DNA from 3 places in the Peribacillus sp. TE19612 genome. Region 3 is predicted to be linked to each of the others. Evidence: riboswitches for the same ligand, from Rfam matches in the RefSeq annotation. Region 3 holds a riboswitch; each other region holds the start of a gene.
The links. Region 3 has a riboswitch for S-adenosylmethionine ahead of ACZ9AO_RS07485 (methionine biosynthesis PLP-dependent protein). Riboswitches for the same ligand answer to the same signal wherever they lie in the genome.
Positions count from the first base shown of each region.

Region 1 (3,270 bases), on a different contig from region 3:
ACGATGTTATCGATCGCTTGCATTTGGTAAGCAGCACGAGTGTTTTCAGTCAATGAACTGTCATCATAGTTCGCTACACGCGTATCCGGATCAACAACAACATTTTCTAATACAGCACCAAAACGGATTGCATCGAAAATTTGCGGTTCTTTTTCACGTGAAAGGTTGATCGTTTTCGCATAGCAGCCGCCTTCGATGTTGAATACGCCGTTAGAAGACCAGCCGTGCTCGTCATCGCCAATCAATTTACGGCTAGTGTCTGCTGATAAAGTTGTTTTGCCTGTACCGGACAGTCCGAAGAATAAAGCGACGTCCCCTTCACGTCCTACGTTAGCAGAGCAATGCATTGGAAGGATTCCAGCCTCTGGAAGTAAGTAGTTCATGATCGAGAAGATCGATTTTTTCATTTCTCCTGCATATTCCGTTCCGCCGATCAGGATCGTACGGCGTTCAAAAGAAACGATGATGAACGTTTCGGATGTAGTTCCGTCCACTTCTGGGTCCGCTTTGAAGTTAGGTGCAGAAAGGATCGTGAATTCAGCTTCGTGACCTCTCAGTTCCTCTTCGTTTGGACGGATGAACAAAGTATGGGCGAAAAGGTTATGCCAAGCATATTCATTAACAACACGGATGGGAAGACGTGATGATTCGTCTGCACCAGCGAAACCTTTAAAAACAAAAATCTCTTCTTTTGCTTTTAGGTAGTCAACTACTTTATTATATAGTTTATTGAACACATCTTCGGAAATCGGCCGGTTCACGGGACCCCAATCGATTTTATCTTTAACTGATGCTTCTTCCACGATATATTTATCTTTAGGTGAACGACCAGTATATTTGCCAGTTTCAGCTTTTACCGCGCCGGTTGATGTTAAAACGCCTTCATTTCTGCTAAGTACTTTTTCGACCAATTGAGGAACTGATAGTTGAGTTTGCACATTGTTTCCTGTTAATAATTGGTGTAACTCATTAGAAACATCTACAGAATTCATATATGAGGTACCTTCCTTTGTTTGAGTTTTTATATTACAATTAGTATAACACATTCATTTAATTAGTCTATACTATTTCTTTTAATTTGTGATTATTTTCAGCTAGCCGCATTAATCATTTTAATCCGGCAGGAACCGAGTCAGGATAATCGCATATACTTTCATGAAGAAAAATTTATTTAAATAGGAAGTTAGTAAGCAATATATGTCTAATGGGAAAGTCAGGATGTCGTTCCTTTTCGATGTTCAATACTTTATTATTAATGGCAATTTACAACATTTCTATTCGTATTTTGCGTTGTAAACCCCTCTAGGACGTTGTATCAACATGTTTTTTCAAATGAACGCCATTCTGGGTGGAAATGTTCTTTTTAGAAAAGCATTGACAAATTCCAGCCAAATACGATAATATCTTAAATTGTACGGATTCTCTTATCCCGAGTTGGTGGAGGGACAGGCCCTTTGAAACCCAGCAACCTGCCATATTGAACTTGACTCCAAGATCGATCGCCGAAAATAAAGCGAAGGTCTTCAAGGAATAGTGGTGATGGTGCTAACCTGAGCAAGGTAAAAAACCCTTGAACGATAAGAGTGAAAGGATAGAAGACAGAATTTTAAACCTTTCCTCATTTGCCAGGGAAGGTTTTTGTGTTTTTTATAAGTAATTCTGTGTCTATAGTTGAAACTAATGAGGGAAACGAGTTCCGTAAAAATCAGGCTTATGCCTACAACATACTAACTTCCAAGGAGGAAATATGATGTCAAAGAAACGTCTATTTACTTCTGAATCTGTTACAGAGGGCCATCCGGACAAAATTTGTGATCAGATTTCAGATTCCATTTTAGATGCTATCCTAGCTAAGGATGCAAATGCACGTGTTGCGTGTGAAACTAGTGTAACTACAGGTCTTGTACTTGTTGCTGGTGAAATTACAACGTCCGCTTACGTGGATATCCCGCGTATCGTTCGTGATACGGTTAAAGGAATTGGCTACACACGTGCGAAATACGGTTTCGATGCTGAAACTTGTGCCGTTTTGAGTTCCATTGATGAGCAGTCTGCCGATATCGCAGCTGGTGTCGATAAGGCATTGGAAGCTCGTGAAGGAAACATGTCAGATGAAGAAATCGATGCAATCGGTGCAGGGGACCAAGGTCTTATGTTCGGATTCGCTTGTAATGAAACAGAAGAGCTTATGCCGCTTCCGATTTCATTGGCGCATAAACTTTCATTCCGCTTGACTCAAGTTCGTAAAGATGAAACTCTTGCTTACCTACGCCCTGATGGTAAAACACAGGTAACCGTGGAATATGATGAGAATAACCGTCCTGTACGTGTAGATACAATCGTCATCTCTACACAACATGATGCAGAAATTACGCTTGAACAAATTCAAGCCGATCTAAAAGAACATGTGATCAAAGCTGTCGTTCCAGCCGAGTTGATCGATGCAGATACTAAGTACTTCATCAACCCGACTGGCCGTTTCGTAATCGGCGGACCTCAAGGGGATGCTGGTCTTACTGGACGTAAAATCATCGTTGATACTTACGGCGGATACGCTCGTCACGGCGGCGGTGCATTCTCTGGAAAGGATGCAACTAAAGTTGACCGTTCTGCTGCATACGCTGCACGTTACGTTGCGAAAAACATCGTGGCAGCCGGCCTTGCCGACAAAGCGGAAGTTCAATTGGCATACGCAATTGGTGTGGCAGAGCCTGTATCGATCTCTATTGATACGTTCGGAACTGGTACAGTTAGCGAAGAAGTCCTTGTTGACCTAGTTCGCGCAAACTTCGACCTTCGTCCAGCTGGAATCATCAAAATGCTTGACCTTCGTCGCCCAATCTACAAACAAACAGCTGCATACGGACACTTCGGCCGTACAGATGTCGATCTTCCATGGGAACGCACGGACAAAGCAGAAACATTAAAAGCACAAGCGTAATTCATATAAAAAAAGGTGTCCCGCTATTTGCGGGGCACCTTTTTTATGGATTAACTTAGCCGTCTGCGGGAATAATTCAAGAAATCCCAAAGAAATTCAACTTTAAGGGCCATACTAGCGATTTACTCGTGAGTTTGGAGCAAATACACGTGAGTTTCAGCGATTTACTCGTGAGTTAGGAGCAAATACTCGTGAATTTCAGCGATTTACTCGTGAATTTGGAGCAAATACTCGTGAATTTCAGCGATTTACTCGTAGTTTGGAGCGAATACTCGTAATTTTCAGTCAAGTGCTCGTGAATTACTTTATTCGTTCCGCCGTTTTATAGT
Region 1 covers NZ_JBWCCL010000013.1:33,263-36,532, forward strand. Annotated here, with positions in the region: gene pckA (phosphoenolpyruvate carboxykinase (ATP)) at 1-992, opposite strand, end outside; SAM riboswitch class I at 1,422-1,584, shown strand; gene metK (methionine adenosyltransferase) at 1,748-2,941, shown strand; gene ACZ9AO_RS20830 (gamma carbonic anhydrase) at 3,242-3,270, opposite strand, start outside.
Region 1: another riboswitch for S-adenosylmethionine. It lies ahead of metK (methionine adenosyltransferase); the one in region 3 lies ahead of ACZ9AO_RS07485 (methionine biosynthesis PLP-dependent protein).

Region 2 (3,270 bases), on a different contig from region 3:
GTCCAGGAGCCTCCTCGGCGCCTTTGCGCCTTCGGGGTCTCCCCTGGACTCGCTTTTCCCGCAGGAGTCTCGCACACCCGCTTCAATCAACTTTGTTTTAACTTTTAGTTCTTCGATCCATTATTTCCCGGCTGAAACCGTGGAAAACCAATCAGGATTGCAATGATGCCACAAAGTCCAATCAGGATTGGGTAATATGAATACGGCAAGATGCTTAACGGAGAAATTTTTGCTACCCCTGCTGCAACAAGCAGTTGTGCTCCATATGGGATCAACCCTTGGATACAACATGCAAAAATGTCAAGGACGCTCGCCGATTTCCGCGGATCAATTCCATATTTTTCAGCAATATTTTTGGCAAGTGGCCCGGCAATGATAATCGAAATCGTGTTATTTGCCGTTGAAAGGTTCGTCAAACCAACAAGCCCCGCAATGCTGAATTCCGCCCCTTTTTTCGATTTGCTATTTCGCGTCACAAGGTGGAGTAGAAAATCGATACCGCCATTATGTTTGATTACAGCTACCATACCTGCAATTAAAATGGCAAGGAAGGAAATTTCATACATTCCAGCCATTCCTTCTCCAACTTTTTGGATGACACCCAACGGTTGATAACTTCCATCCGCCAACCCGATAATTCCGGCAAATACGATTCCGATCGAAAGGACCAAGAACACATTGACTCCTGCCAATGCAGTGACCAATACGCAAAGATAAGGAAGAATCTTCACCCAATCATAAGACTGTTGGGAAATGTCAGCTTGTTCACCCATCGTTAAAATTCCTAGGATGGCACATGTGATGATGGCTGCAGGTAAAACGATGAAAAAATTCACTTTAAACTTATCCTTCATTTTCGTTCCCTGAGTTCGGACTGCAGCGATTGTCGTATCTGAAATGAATGAAAGATTATCCCCAAACATCGCACCACCAATAACGGCCGCCATTGAAAGGGCAAGCGAAATATCTGTTTGCTCACTAATTCCAACCCCAATAGGTGCCAGGGCAACAATCGTTCCCATGCTTGTCCCCATGGATAGTGAAATAAAACAAGCGATGATGAAAATTCCTACCATTAATAGATTTTGGGGAAAAACAGCTAAGGCAAGATTCACTGTTGATTCAACTGCCCCCATACCATTGGCAACTTCGGAAAAAGCTCCGGCTAAAAGGAAAATGATTACCATTAACATAATATTGGCGTCACCGGCACCTTTACAGAAGATATCAACCTTTTCATTGAATGTCTCTTTCCGATTCATCGCCAATGCAGCTGCCGATGCAATGGATATCGCTACAATCACCGGAAATGAATAAAAATCTTTAGTGATGATTCCGGACCCAATAAATAAAATTAAAAATACGACAAATGGGATCAATGCCCATGGATTCCCTTTATTGTTTGCACTCATGATGTACACCTCTTTTTATTTTTCCCGCGACATGTGTCACAGCTCTTATTCTATTAACAGTTTTCGCAAATAACTCCAATTTGAACCTACCTGATTATCCAGTCATGGAGCTGTAGCAAAAAACTGGCATAAAAAAGACCCCTTCTATTTAACAACAAGAAGAGGTCTTTTAATTTATAAAAAACACCCTCCTTATCTTTCAGGCGAAAATCAGCCTGCTGGATTTGGCACAGCACTCCATTTAAGTCCGCTGCCGAGACATCTTCGGGCCAGTCCCTCCGTCTCTCTTGATAAGAAGATTACATTATATAATTTATCAAAAATTACGATGCCTGCCAGAAAAGTACCACGCTGGAACTTGCCTGAGTTCGTGACATCGAAAGTCGTTTTGAAAAGCAAATATAACAGTACAGCATTTCGCCTATTTTCGCAAGGGGTAATTTTTAAAGTGTTTCACATGTACTCCTTACTGTTTATAAAGAGATCTAAGTTGATTGGAGCGGGGGTGCGAGATTTCTGCGGGAAAAGCGAGTCCTGGAGGCAACGTCAAATTGTATAAACCATAAAAAAATGCAGACAAACTCGATTTCCACCGAGTTGTCTACATTCTGAGAAATCTAATGAACTCTCAGCAAATTTGTTGGATTAGGTTAGGTGTATTATTTTTAGTCGAGTTTACATCAGTCGATACTTCAAATGCTTCCATCTGTTCCGAATCGAATGACTTTAAATACCGTTGCAGATATGCAGGATCATTAATGGAAGGATTCAACCAATCTTTTTCATCTTCTGGTTTTAGGATGACAGGCATGCGGTCATGAATGCTGGTCATTAGCTCATTTGGCACAGTTGTTATAACGGAGCACGAATAGATGCTGATGCCTTCAGGAGATTTCCAGGATTCCCAGAGACCGGCCATTCCAAATGGAGCATGATTCTTCAGTTTTATTCGCATCGGTATTTTTCTTTCTGGTGTCTTCTTCCATTCATAAAAAGAGTCAGCGATTATCAAGCATCTCTTCTTCTTATACGCATTCCTGAAGCTTGCTTTCTCAGCAATGGTTTCCGCTCTGGCATTGATCATTTTGTAGCCCGCTTTTTCGTCTTTTGCCCAGAAAGGAATGAGTCCCCACCGAAGATATCCAAGCCGATTCCTTACCCCGTCATTAATGACGGAGAGCACGGATTGGGAGGGAGCAATATTGTAGCTGAATTGGTATTCCTCATCAAATGACCCTTGAATATCAAACCGTTCTTTTATTTCTTCTATGTCAGTGAAAAGAGTGAAACGTCCACACATAATATCGCCACCGTATTAAGATTTATTACAGTGTATCAAATGGAACGGGCAGTCACAAATCAGCGTTCTAAAATCCTGATATCAGTAAATGGTTGATTAAATAATTCGCTGGAAATCAAAAGAGTGCCAAGGACTTCTCTTTCATCTTCAGCTTTAATGATTTCCGACAAAATTAAGGTACTGCCATTCCTAACCGTTACTTTATATTCATTCATGGAATCCCTCCTCAAAAGGCTAGATGGTTGTTATTATAAACCAAAAACCCACAAGTATCAGTATTGAACTTAGCAGAGTCATGGAAAATCTACATGCCTTTATACTTTAAATGGTTAGTCGAACGAAGCAATGCCTGGGACCATGAATCCTTGTGAAGGAGGCGCAAAAAACTGTCCATGAATGATTCATGGACAGTCTGGGCGCTTTAAAGGTTTTTCGCTTCAATACTGAAGATAACATTAAGGAAAGCCCCAACAGTCGATACGAAAAGAAACGCTCTTTCTAGTAAGACCGAATTGGAGTTGCCGCCATCCCATGTCCATTATTTAAAATGCAGCAAAA
Region 2 covers NZ_JBWCCL010000001.1:321,683-324,952, reverse strand. Annotated here, with positions in the region: gene ACZ9AO_RS01525 (Na+/H+ antiporter NhaC family protein) at 105-1,412, opposite strand; SAM riboswitch class I at 1,602-1,709, opposite strand; gene ACZ9AO_RS01520 (SOS response-associated peptidase) at 2,041-2,712, opposite strand; gene ACZ9AO_RS01515 (hypothetical protein) at 2,772-2,927, opposite strand; gene hutG (formimidoylglutamase) at 3,251-3,270, opposite strand, start outside.
Region 2: another riboswitch for S-adenosylmethionine. It lies ahead of ACZ9AO_RS01525 (Na+/H+ antiporter NhaC family protein); the one in region 3 lies ahead of ACZ9AO_RS07485 (methionine biosynthesis PLP-dependent protein).

Region 3 (3,270 bases):
CGGATCGAATTTATGTTGATTATGAAGTAATTTCGTTTCAAAGCTAAAATCATGATCTGTCATCGTAGTGCCTCCCTTTTTACATGTGCGAATGCTTGCTGCAAGTCACCAATCAAATCGTCGCTATCTTCTATGCCAACGGAGAAGCGGAGCAATCGATTACAAACCCCGTTTGCCGTTCTGACTTCAAGCGGTATATCGGCATGTGTTTGTGTGGCAGGATAGGTGATGAAGCTTTCGACCCCTCCAAGGCTTTCTGCAAAGGAAATTAATGAGAGCGATTGTAAAAATGGGTTGACCGCCGCTTCATCAATGATGCGGAAAGAAATCATGCCGCCTCGGCCTGGATACAATACGTCCGTAACACAATCATGCTCCGATAAGTAATCTACAAGTATCTTGGCATTCTTTTCATGCCGCTCCATCCGCAATGCCAGGGTTTTCATTCCGCGCATCAACAGCCAAGAATCAAATGGGCTCAAGACAGCTCCAGTGCCATTATGATGGAAGGCAAGTGCATCACATAATTCAGCGCCGCTAGCAACGATCAGTCCGGCGAGCACATCATTATGACCACCGAGATACTTGGTTGCACTGTGAATCACAATATCCGCTCCAAGCAAGATGGGTTGTTGAATAAGAGGCGTGTAAAAAGTGTTATCAACGATTAGCAATAAATTATATCGTTTAGCCAATGCGGCAACGGCGCTAATATCCGTTTGCTGCATAAGAGGGTTAGTGGGAGTTTCGATGAAGATGGCTTTCGTGTGAGGAGTGATGGCTTTTTCGATATCCTCCAAACAACAAGTGTTTACATAGTCACACTGCAATCCCCATTTTTTAAAACCTTGTTCTAACAGCCGATATGTACCGCCATAAAGATCTTCACTGACAATCCACGCATCACCAGATTTAAAAAGGGCGAGTATAGTGGAGATGGCGGCCATTCCTGAACTGCAGGCATAGCCTTGGTCTCCTTTTTCCAGATCGGCGATGGATCGCTCCAATAGCTGGCGGGTAGGGTTACCTGTCCTTGTGTAGTCGAATCCCGTCGATTGACCGATTCCTTCGTGGCGAAAAGCTGTTGAAAAGTATACCGGCGGATTGACTGTTCCTGTCGCCGTTTCACTGCGATTTCCTAATTGAGCAAGATATGTTTCAGGTTTATACATGGTTTTCACTGCTCCTTTGAGTTAAATAAAATAAAAAAAAGTCTTCTTTAAGAAGAAGACTTTGATTAAGTAGTGACGAGTCATTCTTCTTATCTTCCAAGTTCATAAACTTGTGGAATTAGCACCTTTTCATTGGTTTGAAACAAATGAAGGTTGCTGAGGTGTCATCGGGCCATTCCCTCTACCTCTCTCGATAAGAGTTTAGATTATTCAATTTCTTTTGAATTTACTATATATACAAAATACTGTCAAGGACATTTTGGGAGTGATGATGTGTTGGTGTTCATGGCCAGGTCAATTGAAGCCTAGCGGTGCCTACACTTTATGTGTCAAAAAAGAATATCCAAATTTTCATCTAAATATGAATGGCCTAGGATTTTTCAGAAATATGGAAAGGGTCAGCGGGATATTTTTGCTTTAAAATAATAAAGTTTGTACAATGTATGGAGAGAAAGAATAATACGACATTATTCATTTCATATGCAAAATTTCTTCAATGAATAGTGCAAACTTAGGAGGAGAACACATGGAATACAGAATCGAACGAGATACGATGGGTGAAGTGAAAGTTCCTGCTGATAAATATTGGGGAGCACAAACTGAGAGAAGCCGTAACAATTTCAAAATCGGTAACGAAAAAATGCCGATTGAATTGGTTCGTGCATTTGCATACGTTAAACAAGCTGCTGCAAAGGTGAACTATGATCTTGGTGATCTTTCCGAAGTTAAAAAGAACGCCATCGTCAAGATTTGCGGCGAAATCCTTGAAGGTACGCTTGATGAACATTTCCCGCTTGTAGTTTGGCAAACGGGAAGCGGTACGCAAAGTAATATGAATGTGAATGAAGTGGTCGCTAACAAAGGGAATGAATGGTTAAAAGAAAATGGTGAATCGGAAATCCTTCACCCGAATGATGATGTTAACAAGGCACAAAGCTCAAATGATACTTTCCCGACTGCCATGCATATTGCAGCCTTTATGGAAGTCGCTGAAAAATTGGTTCCTGCCATCAAAGCACTTCGTGATACATTCGATACAAAAGAAAAAGAATTTTGGGATGTCGTGAAAATCGGCCGGACACATCTTCAAGATGCTACACCCTTAACATTAGGACAAGAAATTTCCGGTTGGAAAGCGATGCTCGATAAAGATTTGGCGATGATTGAGGAAAGCAGCCAAAAACTATTGAACCTTGCTCTAGGCGGAACGGCTGTAGGAACCGGAATCAATACAAATAAAGAATTCCCGGGACTTTCTGCCAAACAAATTGCAGCGGATACAGGATATCCTTTTGTCACATCTGATAATAAGTTCCATGCATTGACTAGCCATAACGAAATCGTCTACGCACACGGTGCTTTGAAAGCATTGGCGGCGGATTTAATGAAAATTGCGAACGATGTCAGATGGCTTGCAAGTGGACCGAGAAGCGGAATCGGAGAAATTGCCATTCCTGAAAACGAGCCGGGCAGCTCCATCATGCCAGGTAAAGTCAATCCGACCCAAAGCGAAGCGCTTACCATGATTGCGACACAAATCGTGGGTAACGATGCTACAATTGGCTTTGCAGCAAGCCAAGGTAACTTTGAATTGAATGTATTCAAACCAGTCATCATCTATAACTTCCTGCAAACGGTCAAATTATTGACGGAAGGCATTCATTCCTTCAACGATAATTGTGCGGTTGGCATCACTGCAAATGAAGATAAGATTAAAGAAAATGTAGAGCGTTCCCTTATGCTGGTAACAGCATTGAACCCGCATATCGGTTATGAAAAAGCAGCCAAGATTGCCAAAACTGCCTTCAAGGACAACTCCACGTTAAAAGAAGCGGCATTGAAACTGGAGTTCCTGACGGAAGATGAATTCAAAGCATGGGTCGATCCTGCTAACATGGTTAATAAATAATTGGATGGAAGTACCCTCCCTCTAGCATTAGGGAGGGTGTTTCCATGTGTTAAAATACTGGAATCGACAAATACTGAAATCATAAGTATCTGGAACAGGAGGAAAAACAATGTCTATATGCCCGCTTTGCAACGGTCTAAGAAAAATTCATGTGGATTGCCCGGAATGCGGCAGTGAACTTGAGGATAA
Region 3 covers NZ_JBWCCL010000003.1:323,990-327,259, forward strand. Annotated here, with positions in the region: gene metC (cystathionine beta-lyase) at 1-63, opposite strand, end outside; gene ACZ9AO_RS07485 (methionine biosynthesis PLP-dependent protein) at 60-1,172, opposite strand; SAM riboswitch class I at 1,259-1,372, opposite strand; gene fumC (class II fumarate hydratase) at 1,699-3,081, shown strand; gene ACZ9AO_RS07495 (hypothetical protein) at 3,191-3,270, shown strand, end outside.